3 regions of the Paraoerskovia marina genome follow, and region 3 is predicted to be linked to each of the others. Evidence: riboswitches for the same ligand, from Rfam matches in the RefSeq annotation. Region 3 holds a riboswitch; each other region holds the start of a gene.
What was found. A riboswitch is a leader RNA that binds a small molecule or an ion and turns the genes downstream of it on or off. The one in region 3 is predicted to bind S-adenosylmethionine.
Positions count from the first base shown of each region.

Region 1 (4,761 bases), 480 kb from region 3:
GCAGACGAACTACGGGTTCTCGAAGGCCGGTGTCATCGGGCACACGCGTGCGACTGCACCGCTGATCGCCGCGGTCGGCGGCACGGCCAACGCCGTCGCCCCGGGGTTCATCGAGACCGACATGACGGCCTCCATCCCCGCGATCGCACGGCAGGTGGCGCGTCGCGCGTCCTCGCTGCAGCAGGGCGGTCAGCCGATCGACGTCGCGGAGGCCATCGCGTTCCTCGCGTCGCCGGGCTCGACGGGCGTCAACGGCCAGGTGCTCCGCGTGTGCGGGCAGAACCTGGTGGGCCAGTGACCGTCGAGGAGCTCGGGCAGATCCCACCGCTCGGCGGGTCGTTCGTCCGTGGCGCGTCCGGCTCGGGCGTCGCCGCGGCGCGGCGCGTGCTGCCCGGGTCGGACGCGCCGCAGACCACCACGCTGCCGGACACCACGCTGCGGGTGGCCGAGGTCTCCACTTCGGGCGACGACGTCGCGCGCCGCCTGGCCGAGTACGAGCGGCTGGTCGGCGAGCGCCCGAGCGAGACGATGCCTGCCGGGTTCCTTCACGTGCTCGGGTTCCCGCTCGCGACGGCCCTGATGGTGCGGCCCGAGTTCCCTCTGCCGCTGCTCGGCATGGTCCACGTCGAGAACCACGTCAGCCTTTTCCGTCCCGTCGAGCTCGGCGAGTCGGTGACGGTGACGGCCCGGGCGGAGGGCCTGCGCGGTCACCGTCGCGGGACCCAGGTCGACCTGGTCACCGACGTGACGGTCATCGGGGACGACTCCCCCGCGTACACGGGCGTCTCGACGTACCTGGCCAAGGGTGTCCACCTCGCCCCGGCTCCCGAGGAGACGGAGCGACCCGAGTTCGTCCCGCCGCTCCCCACGGCACGGTGGCGGCTCGACGCCCGGGTCGGCAAGGCGTACGCGACGGTCTCGGGCGACCGGAACCCCATCCACGTCTCGGTGCTCGGCGCCAAGGCCTTCGGGTTTCCCCGCACCATCGCCCACGGCATGTACACGGCGGCGCGCGCCCTGGCGCAGGTCGGGCCGGCGCGGGGCGACGCCTACGACTGGGACGTGCAGTTCGCCCGTCCGGTCGTGCTGCCCGGCGTCGTGGACGTCTCCGTCCGGCCGGGCACCGAGGGCGTGTGGTCCATCACCGGATGGAATGCGCGCAAGCGTCTGCTGCACCTCAACGGGTCGGTGACACCACGCTGACGGTCTCGGCGTGCGAGTTCCGTACGACCTCCTTACGGTCGGTCTCACCGACGAAAGGAGCAGCACATGGGTATCGGCGACAAGATCTCGAACGCAGCAGAAGACGCTCAGGGCAAGATCAAGGAGGGCGCCGGCAAGGCGTCCGACAACGAGCGTCTTGAGGCCGAGGGCAAGGCCGACCAGGCCTCCTCCGACGTCAAGCAGGCAGGCGAGAAGGCCAAGGACGCCTTCAAGCACTGACGCTGACCACGACGGCCCCCACCCGCTGCGGGTGGGGGCCGTCGTGCTGCCAGGTGAGGGTGCGAGGCCGGGCGGCGCCGGACCGTCGTCTCGCCGCTCGCGGCTACTCCGGCAGCGGGCCGCATCCGGCGGACTCGGCGACGAAGCCGGCCGCTGCCGTGGCGAAGAGACCGGAGAGCCCGGAGCCGGCGGGCACGGGACGAGGGTCGTCGACGACGGTCCAGCAGCCGTCCACGACGGTGTACTCCACCTGCGTGCCCTGGGCGACGAACGTCTCGAGGGCACGGATCAGGCGCTCGACCTCCTCACCCGCGGTACCGACACCGACCGAGGCGCGAATGGCCCCGCCGGTCAGCCCGAGCCGTGAGAGCAGCGGGTGGGCGCAGAACCGTCCGTCACGCACACCGATGCCGTGCTCGGCCGAGAGGTAGGCGGCCACGAAGCCTGGGTCGTGCCCCTCGACGGCGAACGTCACGACACCGACCGGGTCCTCGGCGTCGGGCCAGAGGCTGACGACCTCGACCCCCTCGATCGCCGACAGGCCGTCGACGAGGCGCCGTCGCAGCACGGCCTCGTGCTCGGCGAGCTCGGCCGGGTCGACCGCCGCGAGCGCGTCGCAGGCCGCCGCGAGCGCCACGGCGCCGATGACGTTGGGCGACCCTGCCTCGTGGCGGGCCGGTGCGGACTGCCACCGGGTCTCGTCGAGCCCGACCTGACGCACGGCCCCGCCACCGGCCAGGTAGGGCGTGCCCGAGTCGAGCCAGTCGCGGCGGCCGACGAGCGCGCCCGCGCCGAACGGCGCATAGGTCTTGTGGCCGGAGAACGCGATCCAGTCGGCGCCGCTCCGGGCGAGCGAGACCCTGCGGTGCGGGACCAGCTGGGCGCCGTCGAGGACGACCCGGGCTCCGGCGTCGTGCGCGATCTTGACGACGTCCGCGAGGGGCAGAGACTCCCCCGTGACGTTCGACGCCGCGGTGACGGCGAGCAGGACGTAGGGGGTCCGCGCGAGCTCGGCGCGCAGGGCCGCGAGCGTGCCGGAGACCGTCGGTGCGGCGGTCAGCACCGTCGCGCTCCCGCGCTGCCAGGGCAGCAGGTTGGCGTGGTGCTCGAGGTCGAGCACCAGGACCCGACCCGGCAGGCCGTCGGGCCCCGCGGGGACGCAGCCGGCGAGCAGGTTCAACGAGTCGGTGGTGTTGCGCGTGACGACCGTGACGTCGTCCGGCCGTGCGCCGACGAAGTCGCCGATGGTGCGCCGGGAGGCCTCGTACAGGGCGGTCGAGACCTGCGAGAGGTACCCCGCACCGCGGTGCACGCTCGCGTACAGCGGCAGCACCTCGGCGACGCGCTCGGCGACGCTCGCCAGGGCGGGGGCCGAGGCGGCGACGTCGAGGTTGGCGTACCGGATCGGGGCGGCACCGACCCGCGGGACGAGGGTCTCGGCGCCGGTGACGGGGAGCACGGGGTCCAGGTGGTCACAGACCGTGGTCCCGAGAGTTGGTGCGCTCACTGCAGTCCTCCAAGATCCGGGACGCCGCGGCGTCCCACGCTTGCCGCGCACCACCTGGTGAACGGCCGGGTCGTCACCCGGGGCACCCCACCGTGGGAGGAGGGTTGCCGGCCAGCAAACCGGGGTTTCGCGCTGGCACTCATGACCTGCCTCCAAGAATGGCGAGCCGGTCCGGGCCTGTCAAAAGCCGATCTCGCATCGTGGGCATCAATTCTGAGACGGCGTGTTGACGCCCGTCCGCCGTGACGTACGATCCCTCCAACCATCCAGAGCGGCTGAGTGACTTGGCACGATGACGCCGCAGCAACCCCCCTGGCCCTCAGGGCGCGGGTGCTACCGCCACGACCGATGGAGGAGCTCATGAGCACCCCGGACATCCGACCCGCCGACGGCTTTGCCGGTCACATCACCCCCCAGGACGCGTGGGAGATCCTCGCCACCGACGAGCGTGCGGTGCTCGTCGACGTCCGCACCGAGGGCGAGTGGCGCACGATCGGCGTCGCCGACGTCTCCTCGCTCGACAAGGAGACCGTGTACACCCCCTGGGTCACCCAGCTCGGCCCGAACCCGCACTTCCTCGACCCCATCCTCGAGGCCGGCGTGACGCCGGGCGACGGGCGCACCCTCGTGTTCCTCTGCCGGTCGGGCAACCGCTCGATCGGTGCCGCCGCCGCCGCGACCGCGGCCGGTCTCGGCCCCGCGTACAACGTGCTCGAGGGCTTCGAGGGCGACGCCGACGCGCTCGGCGTCCGCAACCAGAACGGGTGGCGCGTCGCCGGCCTGCCGAGCACCACGTGGACCTCCGCATGAGCGCGCCCTACGGGTCCGTCGCGGGCCCCTCGGGCCCCGGCGAGGTGCCCGGAGGCCGTGCGCGCGGGCCTCTGCCCGCGAGCGCCCGTCCGGCGACGCTCGCCGTGCGCGGCGGGCACCGCCGCTCCGAGTTCGGCGAGACCAGCGAGGCGCTGTTCCTCACCCAGGGCTACGCCTACGAGTCAGCCGCCGAGGCCGAGGCCGCGTTCACCGGCGACGCCGACCGCTTCATCTACTCCCGGTACGGCAACCCGACGGTGCACACGTTCGAGGAGCGGATGCGCCTGATGGAGGGGGCCGAGGCCTGCTTCGCCACGGCGACGGGGATGTCGGCCGTCTTCACGTCGCTCGCGGCGATCGTCGGCCAGGGATCGCGCATCGTCGCGGCCCGCGCCCTCTTCGGCTCGACCCTCGTCATCTTCGACGAGATCTTCGCGCGCTGGGGTGTGCAGACCGACTACGTCGACGGTCACGTCCTCTCCCAGTGGGAGGAGGCGCTGTCCACGCCGGCGGACGTCGTCTTCTTCGAGACCCCGTCCAACCCGATGCAGGACATCGTCGACGTCCGTGCGGTCTGCGACCTCGCGCACCGTGCGGGTGCGCTCGTCGTCCTCGACAACGTGTTCGCGACACCGCTGATGCAGAAGCCGCTCGAGCTCGGTGCCGACGCCGTGGTGTACTCCGCGACGAAGCACATCGACGGCCAGGGACGTGTTCTCGGCGGGGCGATCCTCGGGTCGTCGGACTACATCGACGGCCCCGTGAAGACGATGATCCGCAACACCGGCCCGTCGCTGTCGCCGTTCAACGCCTGGACGCTGCTCAAGGGCCTCGAGACCCTCGACGTCCGGGTCCGCGCGCAGAACGCCGCCGCTCACCGGCTCGCCGAGCAGCTCGAGTCGCTCCCCGGGATCGCGGCCGTGCGTTACCCGTTCCTCGACTCACACCCGCAGGCCGACCTGGCCCGCGCGCAGCAGACCGGCGGCGGGACGGTCGTCACC
Region 1 is NZ_LT629776.1:2,850-7,610, forward strand. Features, by position in the region: partial or broken gene BLU20_RS00015 (3-oxoacyl-ACP reductase) at 1-298, shown strand, start outside; gene BLU20_RS00020 (MaoC family dehydratase) at 295-1,203, shown strand; gene BLU20_RS00025 (CsbD family protein) at 1,270-1,443, shown strand; gene BLU20_RS00030 (aminotransferase class V-fold PLP-dependent enzyme) at 1,547-2,950, opposite strand; SAM riboswitch class IV at 2,982-3,097, opposite strand; SAM riboswitch class I at 3,210-3,305, shown strand; gene BLU20_RS00035 (rhodanese-like domain-containing protein) at 3,311-3,760, shown strand; gene BLU20_RS00040 (O-succinylhomoserine sulfhydrylase) at 3,757-4,761, shown strand, end outside.
Region 1: linked by a shared signal. The riboswitch ahead of BLU20_RS00030 (aminotransferase class V-fold PLP-dependent enzyme) and the one ahead of BLU20_RS02295 (hypothetical protein) in region 3 are both predicted to bind S-adenosylmethionine.

Region 2 (4,761 bases), 490 kb from region 3:
GCTCGCGACGGCCCTGATGGTGCGGCCCGAGTTCCCTCTGCCGCTGCTCGGCATGGTCCACGTCGAGAACCACGTCAGCCTTTTCCGTCCCGTCGAGCTCGGCGAGTCGGTGACGGTGACGGCCCGGGCGGAGGGCCTGCGCGGTCACCGTCGCGGGACCCAGGTCGACCTGGTCACCGACGTGACGGTCATCGGGGACGACTCCCCCGCGTACACGGGCGTCTCGACGTACCTGGCCAAGGGTGTCCACCTCGCCCCGGCTCCCGAGGAGACGGAGCGACCCGAGTTCGTCCCGCCGCTCCCCACGGCACGGTGGCGGCTCGACGCCCGGGTCGGCAAGGCGTACGCGACGGTCTCGGGCGACCGGAACCCCATCCACGTCTCGGTGCTCGGCGCCAAGGCCTTCGGGTTTCCCCGCACCATCGCCCACGGCATGTACACGGCGGCGCGCGCCCTGGCGCAGGTCGGGCCGGCGCGGGGCGACGCCTACGACTGGGACGTGCAGTTCGCCCGTCCGGTCGTGCTGCCCGGCGTCGTGGACGTCTCCGTCCGGCCGGGCACCGAGGGCGTGTGGTCCATCACCGGATGGAATGCGCGCAAGCGTCTGCTGCACCTCAACGGGTCGGTGACACCACGCTGACGGTCTCGGCGTGCGAGTTCCGTACGACCTCCTTACGGTCGGTCTCACCGACGAAAGGAGCAGCACATGGGTATCGGCGACAAGATCTCGAACGCAGCAGAAGACGCTCAGGGCAAGATCAAGGAGGGCGCCGGCAAGGCGTCCGACAACGAGCGTCTTGAGGCCGAGGGCAAGGCCGACCAGGCCTCCTCCGACGTCAAGCAGGCAGGCGAGAAGGCCAAGGACGCCTTCAAGCACTGACGCTGACCACGACGGCCCCCACCCGCTGCGGGTGGGGGCCGTCGTGCTGCCAGGTGAGGGTGCGAGGCCGGGCGGCGCCGGACCGTCGTCTCGCCGCTCGCGGCTACTCCGGCAGCGGGCCGCATCCGGCGGACTCGGCGACGAAGCCGGCCGCTGCCGTGGCGAAGAGACCGGAGAGCCCGGAGCCGGCGGGCACGGGACGAGGGTCGTCGACGACGGTCCAGCAGCCGTCCACGACGGTGTACTCCACCTGCGTGCCCTGGGCGACGAACGTCTCGAGGGCACGGATCAGGCGCTCGACCTCCTCACCCGCGGTACCGACACCGACCGAGGCGCGAATGGCCCCGCCGGTCAGCCCGAGCCGTGAGAGCAGCGGGTGGGCGCAGAACCGTCCGTCACGCACACCGATGCCGTGCTCGGCCGAGAGGTAGGCGGCCACGAAGCCTGGGTCGTGCCCCTCGACGGCGAACGTCACGACACCGACCGGGTCCTCGGCGTCGGGCCAGAGGCTGACGACCTCGACCCCCTCGATCGCCGACAGGCCGTCGACGAGGCGCCGTCGCAGCACGGCCTCGTGCTCGGCGAGCTCGGCCGGGTCGACCGCCGCGAGCGCGTCGCAGGCCGCCGCGAGCGCCACGGCGCCGATGACGTTGGGCGACCCTGCCTCGTGGCGGGCCGGTGCGGACTGCCACCGGGTCTCGTCGAGCCCGACCTGACGCACGGCCCCGCCACCGGCCAGGTAGGGCGTGCCCGAGTCGAGCCAGTCGCGGCGGCCGACGAGCGCGCCCGCGCCGAACGGCGCATAGGTCTTGTGGCCGGAGAACGCGATCCAGTCGGCGCCGCTCCGGGCGAGCGAGACCCTGCGGTGCGGGACCAGCTGGGCGCCGTCGAGGACGACCCGGGCTCCGGCGTCGTGCGCGATCTTGACGACGTCCGCGAGGGGCAGAGACTCCCCCGTGACGTTCGACGCCGCGGTGACGGCGAGCAGGACGTAGGGGGTCCGCGCGAGCTCGGCGCGCAGGGCCGCGAGCGTGCCGGAGACCGTCGGTGCGGCGGTCAGCACCGTCGCGCTCCCGCGCTGCCAGGGCAGCAGGTTGGCGTGGTGCTCGAGGTCGAGCACCAGGACCCGACCCGGCAGGCCGTCGGGCCCCGCGGGGACGCAGCCGGCGAGCAGGTTCAACGAGTCGGTGGTGTTGCGCGTGACGACCGTGACGTCGTCCGGCCGTGCGCCGACGAAGTCGCCGATGGTGCGCCGGGAGGCCTCGTACAGGGCGGTCGAGACCTGCGAGAGGTACCCCGCACCGCGGTGCACGCTCGCGTACAGCGGCAGCACCTCGGCGACGCGCTCGGCGACGCTCGCCAGGGCGGGGGCCGAGGCGGCGACGTCGAGGTTGGCGTACCGGATCGGGGCGGCACCGACCCGCGGGACGAGGGTCTCGGCGCCGGTGACGGGGAGCACGGGGTCCAGGTGGTCACAGACCGTGGTCCCGAGAGTTGGTGCGCTCACTGCAGTCCTCCAAGATCCGGGACGCCGCGGCGTCCCACGCTTGCCGCGCACCACCTGGTGAACGGCCGGGTCGTCACCCGGGGCACCCCACCGTGGGAGGAGGGTTGCCGGCCAGCAAACCGGGGTTTCGCGCTGGCACTCATGACCTGCCTCCAAGAATGGCGAGCCGGTCCGGGCCTGTCAAAAGCCGATCTCGCATCGTGGGCATCAATTCTGAGACGGCGTGTTGACGCCCGTCCGCCGTGACGTACGATCCCTCCAACCATCCAGAGCGGCTGAGTGACTTGGCACGATGACGCCGCAGCAACCCCCCTGGCCCTCAGGGCGCGGGTGCTACCGCCACGACCGATGGAGGAGCTCATGAGCACCCCGGACATCCGACCCGCCGACGGCTTTGCCGGTCACATCACCCCCCAGGACGCGTGGGAGATCCTCGCCACCGACGAGCGTGCGGTGCTCGTCGACGTCCGCACCGAGGGCGAGTGGCGCACGATCGGCGTCGCCGACGTCTCCTCGCTCGACAAGGAGACCGTGTACACCCCCTGGGTCACCCAGCTCGGCCCGAACCCGCACTTCCTCGACCCCATCCTCGAGGCCGGCGTGACGCCGGGCGACGGGCGCACCCTCGTGTTCCTCTGCCGGTCGGGCAACCGCTCGATCGGTGCCGCCGCCGCCGCGACCGCGGCCGGTCTCGGCCCCGCGTACAACGTGCTCGAGGGCTTCGAGGGCGACGCCGACGCGCTCGGCGTCCGCAACCAGAACGGGTGGCGCGTCGCCGGCCTGCCGAGCACCACGTGGACCTCCGCATGAGCGCGCCCTACGGGTCCGTCGCGGGCCCCTCGGGCCCCGGCGAGGTGCCCGGAGGCCGTGCGCGCGGGCCTCTGCCCGCGAGCGCCCGTCCGGCGACGCTCGCCGTGCGCGGCGGGCACCGCCGCTCCGAGTTCGGCGAGACCAGCGAGGCGCTGTTCCTCACCCAGGGCTACGCCTACGAGTCAGCCGCCGAGGCCGAGGCCGCGTTCACCGGCGACGCCGACCGCTTCATCTACTCCCGGTACGGCAACCCGACGGTGCACACGTTCGAGGAGCGGATGCGCCTGATGGAGGGGGCCGAGGCCTGCTTCGCCACGGCGACGGGGATGTCGGCCGTCTTCACGTCGCTCGCGGCGATCGTCGGCCAGGGATCGCGCATCGTCGCGGCCCGCGCCCTCTTCGGCTCGACCCTCGTCATCTTCGACGAGATCTTCGCGCGCTGGGGTGTGCAGACCGACTACGTCGACGGTCACGTCCTCTCCCAGTGGGAGGAGGCGCTGTCCACGCCGGCGGACGTCGTCTTCTTCGAGACCCCGTCCAACCCGATGCAGGACATCGTCGACGTCCGTGCGGTCTGCGACCTCGCGCACCGTGCGGGTGCGCTCGTCGTCCTCGACAACGTGTTCGCGACACCGCTGATGCAGAAGCCGCTCGAGCTCGGTGCCGACGCCGTGGTGTACTCCGCGACGAAGCACATCGACGGCCAGGGACGTGTTCTCGGCGGGGCGATCCTCGGGTCGTCGGACTACATCGACGGCCCCGTGAAGACGATGATCCGCAACACCGGCCCGTCGCTGTCGCCGTTCAACGCCTGGACGCTGCTCAAGGGCCTCGAGACCCTCGACGTCCGGGTCCGCGCGCAGAACGCCGCCGCTCACCGGCTCGCCGAGCAGCTCGAGTCGCTCCCCGGGATCGCGGCCGTGCGTTACCCGTTCCTCGACTCACACCCGCAGGCCGACCTGGCCCGCGCGCAGCAGACCGGCGGCGGGACGGTCGTCACCTTCGACCTGGACGTCCCCGCCGGCACGGACCCCGAGACGGCGAAGAAGCGGTCGTTCCAGTTCCTCGACGCACTCCGCGTCGTCGACATCTCGAACAACCTCGGCGACACGAAGTCCCTGATCACGCACCCGGCGACGACGACGCACCGCAAGCTCGGACCGGACGGCCGCGCGGCCGTCGGAATCGCCGAGACGACGGTTCGTCTCTCGGTCGGGCTCGAGGACCCCGCGGACCTGATCGAGGACGTCGAGCAGGCGCTCGCCGCGGGCTGACGCGATCGCCGCCCCGGGGGCCGCGCGAACGTGACGGACGAGACGGAACATCGGTGCCGGACGCGGCGTTGTACCCGGCGATGACTACCACGCCGCGCCTCTCCGTCCTCGACCTCGTCCCCGTCCGCACGGGCCAGTCCAGCGCGGAGGCGATCCACGCCTCGCTGTCGCTCGTCCAGCTCGCCGACCGTCTCGGGTTCGAGCGCTACTGGTTCGCCGAGCACCACAACATGCCGGCTGTGGCGGCGTCGACGCCCCCGGTGATGATTGCCGCGGCCGCCTCGCGCACC
Region 2 is NZ_LT629776.1:2,975,400-2,980,160, forward strand. Features, by position in the region: gene BLU20_RS13500 (MaoC family dehydratase) at 1-640, shown strand, start outside; gene BLU20_RS13505 (CsbD family protein) at 707-880, shown strand; gene BLU20_RS13510 (aminotransferase class V-fold PLP-dependent enzyme) at 984-2,387, opposite strand; SAM riboswitch class IV at 2,419-2,534, opposite strand; SAM riboswitch class I at 2,647-2,742, shown strand; gene BLU20_RS13515 (rhodanese-like domain-containing protein) at 2,748-3,197, shown strand; gene BLU20_RS13520 (O-succinylhomoserine sulfhydrylase) at 3,194-4,471, shown strand; gene BLU20_RS13525 (LLM class flavin-dependent oxidoreductase) at 4,552-4,761, shown strand, end outside.
Region 2: linked by a shared signal. The riboswitch ahead of BLU20_RS13515 (rhodanese-like domain-containing protein) and the one ahead of BLU20_RS02295 (hypothetical protein) in region 3 are both predicted to bind S-adenosylmethionine.

Region 3 (4,761 bases):
CGATGATGTCCGTCGCGGACGACGACGAGCTCCGCACGGTCGCCGAAGACGCCGAGCAGCGCCTCCGGGCCGCGCTCGACTCGATCCACACGCCGAGATAGCCCCGGGGCCGCTTCCGCTCGTCAACCCCGCGACGTCGGACGACAATGGCAGCGACTCGCCGCACCTCGCCGACCAGGGAGTAACCATGCCGACCCCGCACCCCGCCGACGCGCACGACCTCATCCGGGTCAGCGGCGCACGTGTCAACAACCTGCGGGACGTCAGCGTCGAGCTGCCCAAGCGACGGCTGACCGCGTTCACCGGGGTGTCGGGCTCCGGCAAGAGCTCGCTCGTGTTCGGCACCATCGCCGCCGAGTCCCAGCGGATGATCAACGAGACCTACTCCGCGTTCCTGCAGGGCTTCATGCCCACCCAGGCGCGCCCCGACGTCGACGTGCTGGACGGGCTGACCACCGCGATCGTCGTCGACCAGGAGCGCCTGGGGGCCAACTCGCGGTCCACGGTCGGCACCGTCACGGACGTGAACGCGATGCTGCGGATCGTCTTCAGCCGCCTCGGCGACCCCCAGATCGGCTCGCCGCAGGCGTTCTCGTTCAACGTCGCCTCCATCAGCGGCGCCGGGGCCGTGACCTTCGAGAAGGGCGGCAAGACCGAGAAGGAGCGGCGGTCTTTCTCGATCACCGGAGGGCAGTGCCCCCGCTGCGAGGGCATGGGGACGGTCACCGACCTGGACCTCACCCAGCTGTACGACGACGAGAAGTCACTGGCCGACGGCGCCATCACCGTCCCGGGATACACGGCCGGCGGGTGGAACATGCGCCTGTACCGCGAGTCGGGGTTCGTCGACCCGGAGAAGCCGATCCGGGAGTACACGGACCAGGAGCTCGCGGACTTCCTGCACCACGAGCCCGTGCGGATGAAGATCGCCGGCATCAACATGACCTACGAGGGCCTGATCCCGCGCATCCAGAAGTCGATGCTCAGCAAGGACCGCGAGGCCATGCAGCCGCACATCCGGGCGTTCGTCGACCGTGCCGTCACGTTCACCGACTGCCCCGAGTGCGACGGGACGCGCCTGAACGCCGGGGCGCGGTCGTCGAAGATCCGCGGCAAGAACATCGCCGACCTCTGCTCGATGCAGATCAGCGACCTCGCCACCTGGATGGACGACCTCGCGGAGCCGTCGCTCGGACCGCTGATCGAGGCGCTGCGCGCGACGCTCGCGTCGTTCGTGACCATCGGCCTCGGGTACCTGAGCCTGGACCGCCCGTCGGGGACGCTCTCGGGCGGCGAGGCGCAGCGCGTGAAGATGATCCGCCACCTCGAGTCGTCGCTCACCGACGTCACATACGTCTTCGACGAACCGTCGATCGGCCTGCACCCGCACGACATCGACCGGATGAACACCCTCCTGCTCCAGCTCCGCGACAAGGGAAATACCGTGCTCGTCGTCGAGCACAAGCCCGAGATGATCGCGATCGCGGACCACGTCGTCGACCTCGGCCCGCGCGCCGGGACCGCCGGCGGCGAGATCTGCTTCGAGGGCACCGTCGACGGGCTGCGCGGCTCCGACACCCTCACCGGCCACCACCTCGACGACCGGGCCTCGGTGAAGGACGCTGTCCGCACGCCGTCGGGCACCCTCGAGATCCGCGGCGCCTCGATGCACAACCTCCAGGACGTCGACGTCGACGTGCCGCTCGGCGTGCTCGTCGTCGTCACCGGCGTCTCCGGGTCCGGCAAGAGCTCGCTGATCCACGGGTCGATCCCGTCAGGCGCCGACGTCGTGTCGGTCGGCCAGGACCCCATCCGCGGGTCGCGGCGCTCCAACCCCGCGACGTACACCAACCTGCTCGACCCCATCCGCAAGGCCTTCGCCAAGGCCAACGGCGTGAAGCCCGGTCTCTTCAGCGCCAACTCCGACGGCGCCTGCCCCACCTGCAACGGCGCCGGCGTGATCTACACCGACCTCGGGGTGATGGCCAGCGTCGAGACCGTCTGCGAGGAGTGCGAGGGCCGACGCTTCCAGGCCTCCGTCCTCGAGTACACCCTCGGCGACGACGACTCCGCGGGCGGCGCCAAGAACATCAGCGAGGTCCTCGAGCTCTCCGTCGCCGAGGCCTCCGAGTTCTTCAGCACCGGGGCCTCGCGCGTCCCCGCCGCCGCGAAGATCCTCGGCCACCTCTCCGACGTCGGGCTCGGGTACGTCAAGCTCGGCCAGCCCCTGACCACCCTCTCCGGCGGCGAGCGCCAGCGGCTCAAGCTCGCCACCCACATGGGCGAGAAGGGCGGCACCTACATCCTCGACGAGCCGACGACGGGCCTGCACCTCGCCGACGTCGAGCACCTGCTCTGGCTGCTCGACCGGCTGGTCGACTCCGGCAAGTCCGTGATCGTGATCGAGCACCACCAGGCCGTCATGGCGCACGCCGACTGGATCATCGACCTCGGCCCCGGCGCCGGGCACGACGGCGGTCGCGTCGTCTTCGAGGGCACGCCGGCCGACCTCGTGGCCGCCCGGGCCGGGCTCACCGGGGAACACTTGGCGGACTACGTCGTCTGACGTTGGTCGAGCCTGTTGGTCGAGCCTGTTGGTCGAGCCTGTTGGTCGAGCCTGTCGAGACCCCTGCCGGTCGAGCCTGTCGAGACCCGTAGACCGAGACCCGGTTTCGACAAGCTCAACCTCCGTCGGTCGAGCCTGTCGGTCGAGCCTGTCGAGACCCCCCGCCGGTCGAGCCTGTCGAGACCCGTAGCCCGAGACCCGGTTTCGACAAGCTCAACCCCCGTCGGTCGAGCCTGTCGAGACCCGCTTGTCCCGGTTTGCACCACCCGCCATCCGCCGCTATCGTCCTGCCCCAGGTCAAGAGCGACCAGCGATACGCCCTCCGCGTGCTGGTCCGGCAACCGCGCCACCCCGCGCACGGTGCCCCAGGAGGAAGACCGGCCCGCCACGACCGTGGCGGGAAGGAGCGAAGGGAGCCACGGATGGTGGAGAAGTACTACCTGCGGATCGACGGAATCCTTGAACACGAGCCGGGTGCGCGTCGTCGCGAGAGGGCACGACGAACGGGCGTGACGCTCATCGAGCACGGCATGCTCTGCACGGCCTGCATGGTCGGCTCGTGGGGCCGGACCGAGCTCAGCCGGAACCGAACGCTATGCAACGTCTGCCACCACTTCGCGCACCATCTGGCCACCGCGGCCGCGACGTCCCCCGCGGACCGGCAGACCATCCTTCACCGGCTGATCGGCCCGTCCGTGAGAGACGATTCTGGCGTGGCTGCCGCGCGCGCCCACCTCAAGGCCCGGGTGCACGGCGTCTTCGACGAGGCGGTGCTGCAGGGCGTCCCGATCGTCGAGCGTCCGACCCGTAGCGGGCCGACGACGCCGGCGATCGGCGTCCGAGACCTACGCCGGAGCGGTCTCGTCTCGGACGCGATGGAGCAGCGAGTACAGCGCTACGCCGACTGGCTCGAGGCACTCGAGCCGACAGACCATGCCGTGCACGCCGAGGCGCTCTCCGCCGTCGCGGGTCTGGGCGCGATGCTGCGTCGTTGGGACAGTGACCAAGAGTTGAAGAACGCCCGACGCCGGTTCCGGGAGTCGCTGAAGCGGCTGTCCGCCGCCTCTCGGAGCGTCGGGGCCGATCTGATCGGCCTGGTCCAGGCGCACCGTCTGCGCTTCCGCTGACGGCAGGTCTCGACAGGCTCGACCGACGGCGGTTGAGCTCGACCGACGGCGGTTGAGCTTGTCGAAACCCGGTCTCGACAGGCTCGACCAACGGAGGTTGAGCTCGACCTGCGGAGGTTGAGCTTGTCGAAACCCGGTCTCGACAGGCTCGACCGACGGTGGTTGAGCTCGACCTGCGGCGCTGGTCCCAACCGGCCGCCCCAGAAACGACGAAAGTCCCGATCCGGTCGACCCGGTCGGGACTTTCATCGTTGCGATCTCCCGGAGGAGACCGACTCTGTGCGCGAGGGGGGACTTGAACCCCCACGCCCTTTCGGACACTAGCACCTGAAGCTAGCGCGTCTACCATTCCGCCACTCGCGCGCGCTGAAGGAGATTAGCACGCAGCGGGCCTGATCCTTGAATCGAGCCCGGCGGGGCGGCCGGTGCGTGCGACAAATAGGACAGCCCGGTGCGCGTGCGCAGAACCTTCACCACACCGTGTCTCGCTCGTGTCGCACCGAGAGGGCCAATGATCGCTCTCGTCGTTACGATCAGTGGGACCGCGCCCGCACCGGGTGGGCGCGGCTGTGGCGTCGTCGCCGTGTGCGTCGACGGGAGGAGGTGGCATGGGCGTCCTAGATCGTTTCGAGCGCGGCGTCGAACGCGCCGTCAACAGCGCTTTCTCGCGTGGGCGTACCGAGGTCAAGCCGGTCGAGCTGGCGAGCGCGCTGCGCCGCGAGGTCGACGATCGTGCCGCCGTCGTGGGCCGCGACAGGACGGTCGTGCCCAACGAGTACACGATCAACCTGTCGGAGGACGACTACACGCAGATCGACGGCTGGGGCGCGGAGACGCTCGCCGACGAGCTTGCCACCAACGTCACGGAGTACGCCGCCTCGCAGCACTATGCGTTCGTCGGGCCGGTGAGCGTGACGTTCGAGCAGAACACGGAGCTCGAGCCCGGCCGCTTCACCCTCTCCTCGGCGACGGTCCGCGGCTCGACGGCGCCCGCGACGTCGTCCCCGGGGGCCCGACACCCCCTGGTGGACATCGACGGTCAGCGCTACCTGTTGACGGGCCCGGTCA
Region 3 is NZ_LT629776.1:479,390-484,150, reverse strand. Features, by position in the region: gene BLU20_RS02305 (DUF302 domain-containing protein) at 1-101, shown strand, start outside; gene BLU20_RS02300 (ATP-binding cassette domain-containing protein) at 188-2,566, shown strand; SAM riboswitch class IV at 2,862-2,978, shown strand; gene BLU20_RS02295 (hypothetical protein) at 2,989-3,693, shown strand; tRNA gene BLU20_RS02290 (tRNA-Leu) at 3,974-4,056, opposite strand; gene BLU20_RS02285 (FhaA domain-containing protein) at 4,302-4,761, shown strand, end outside.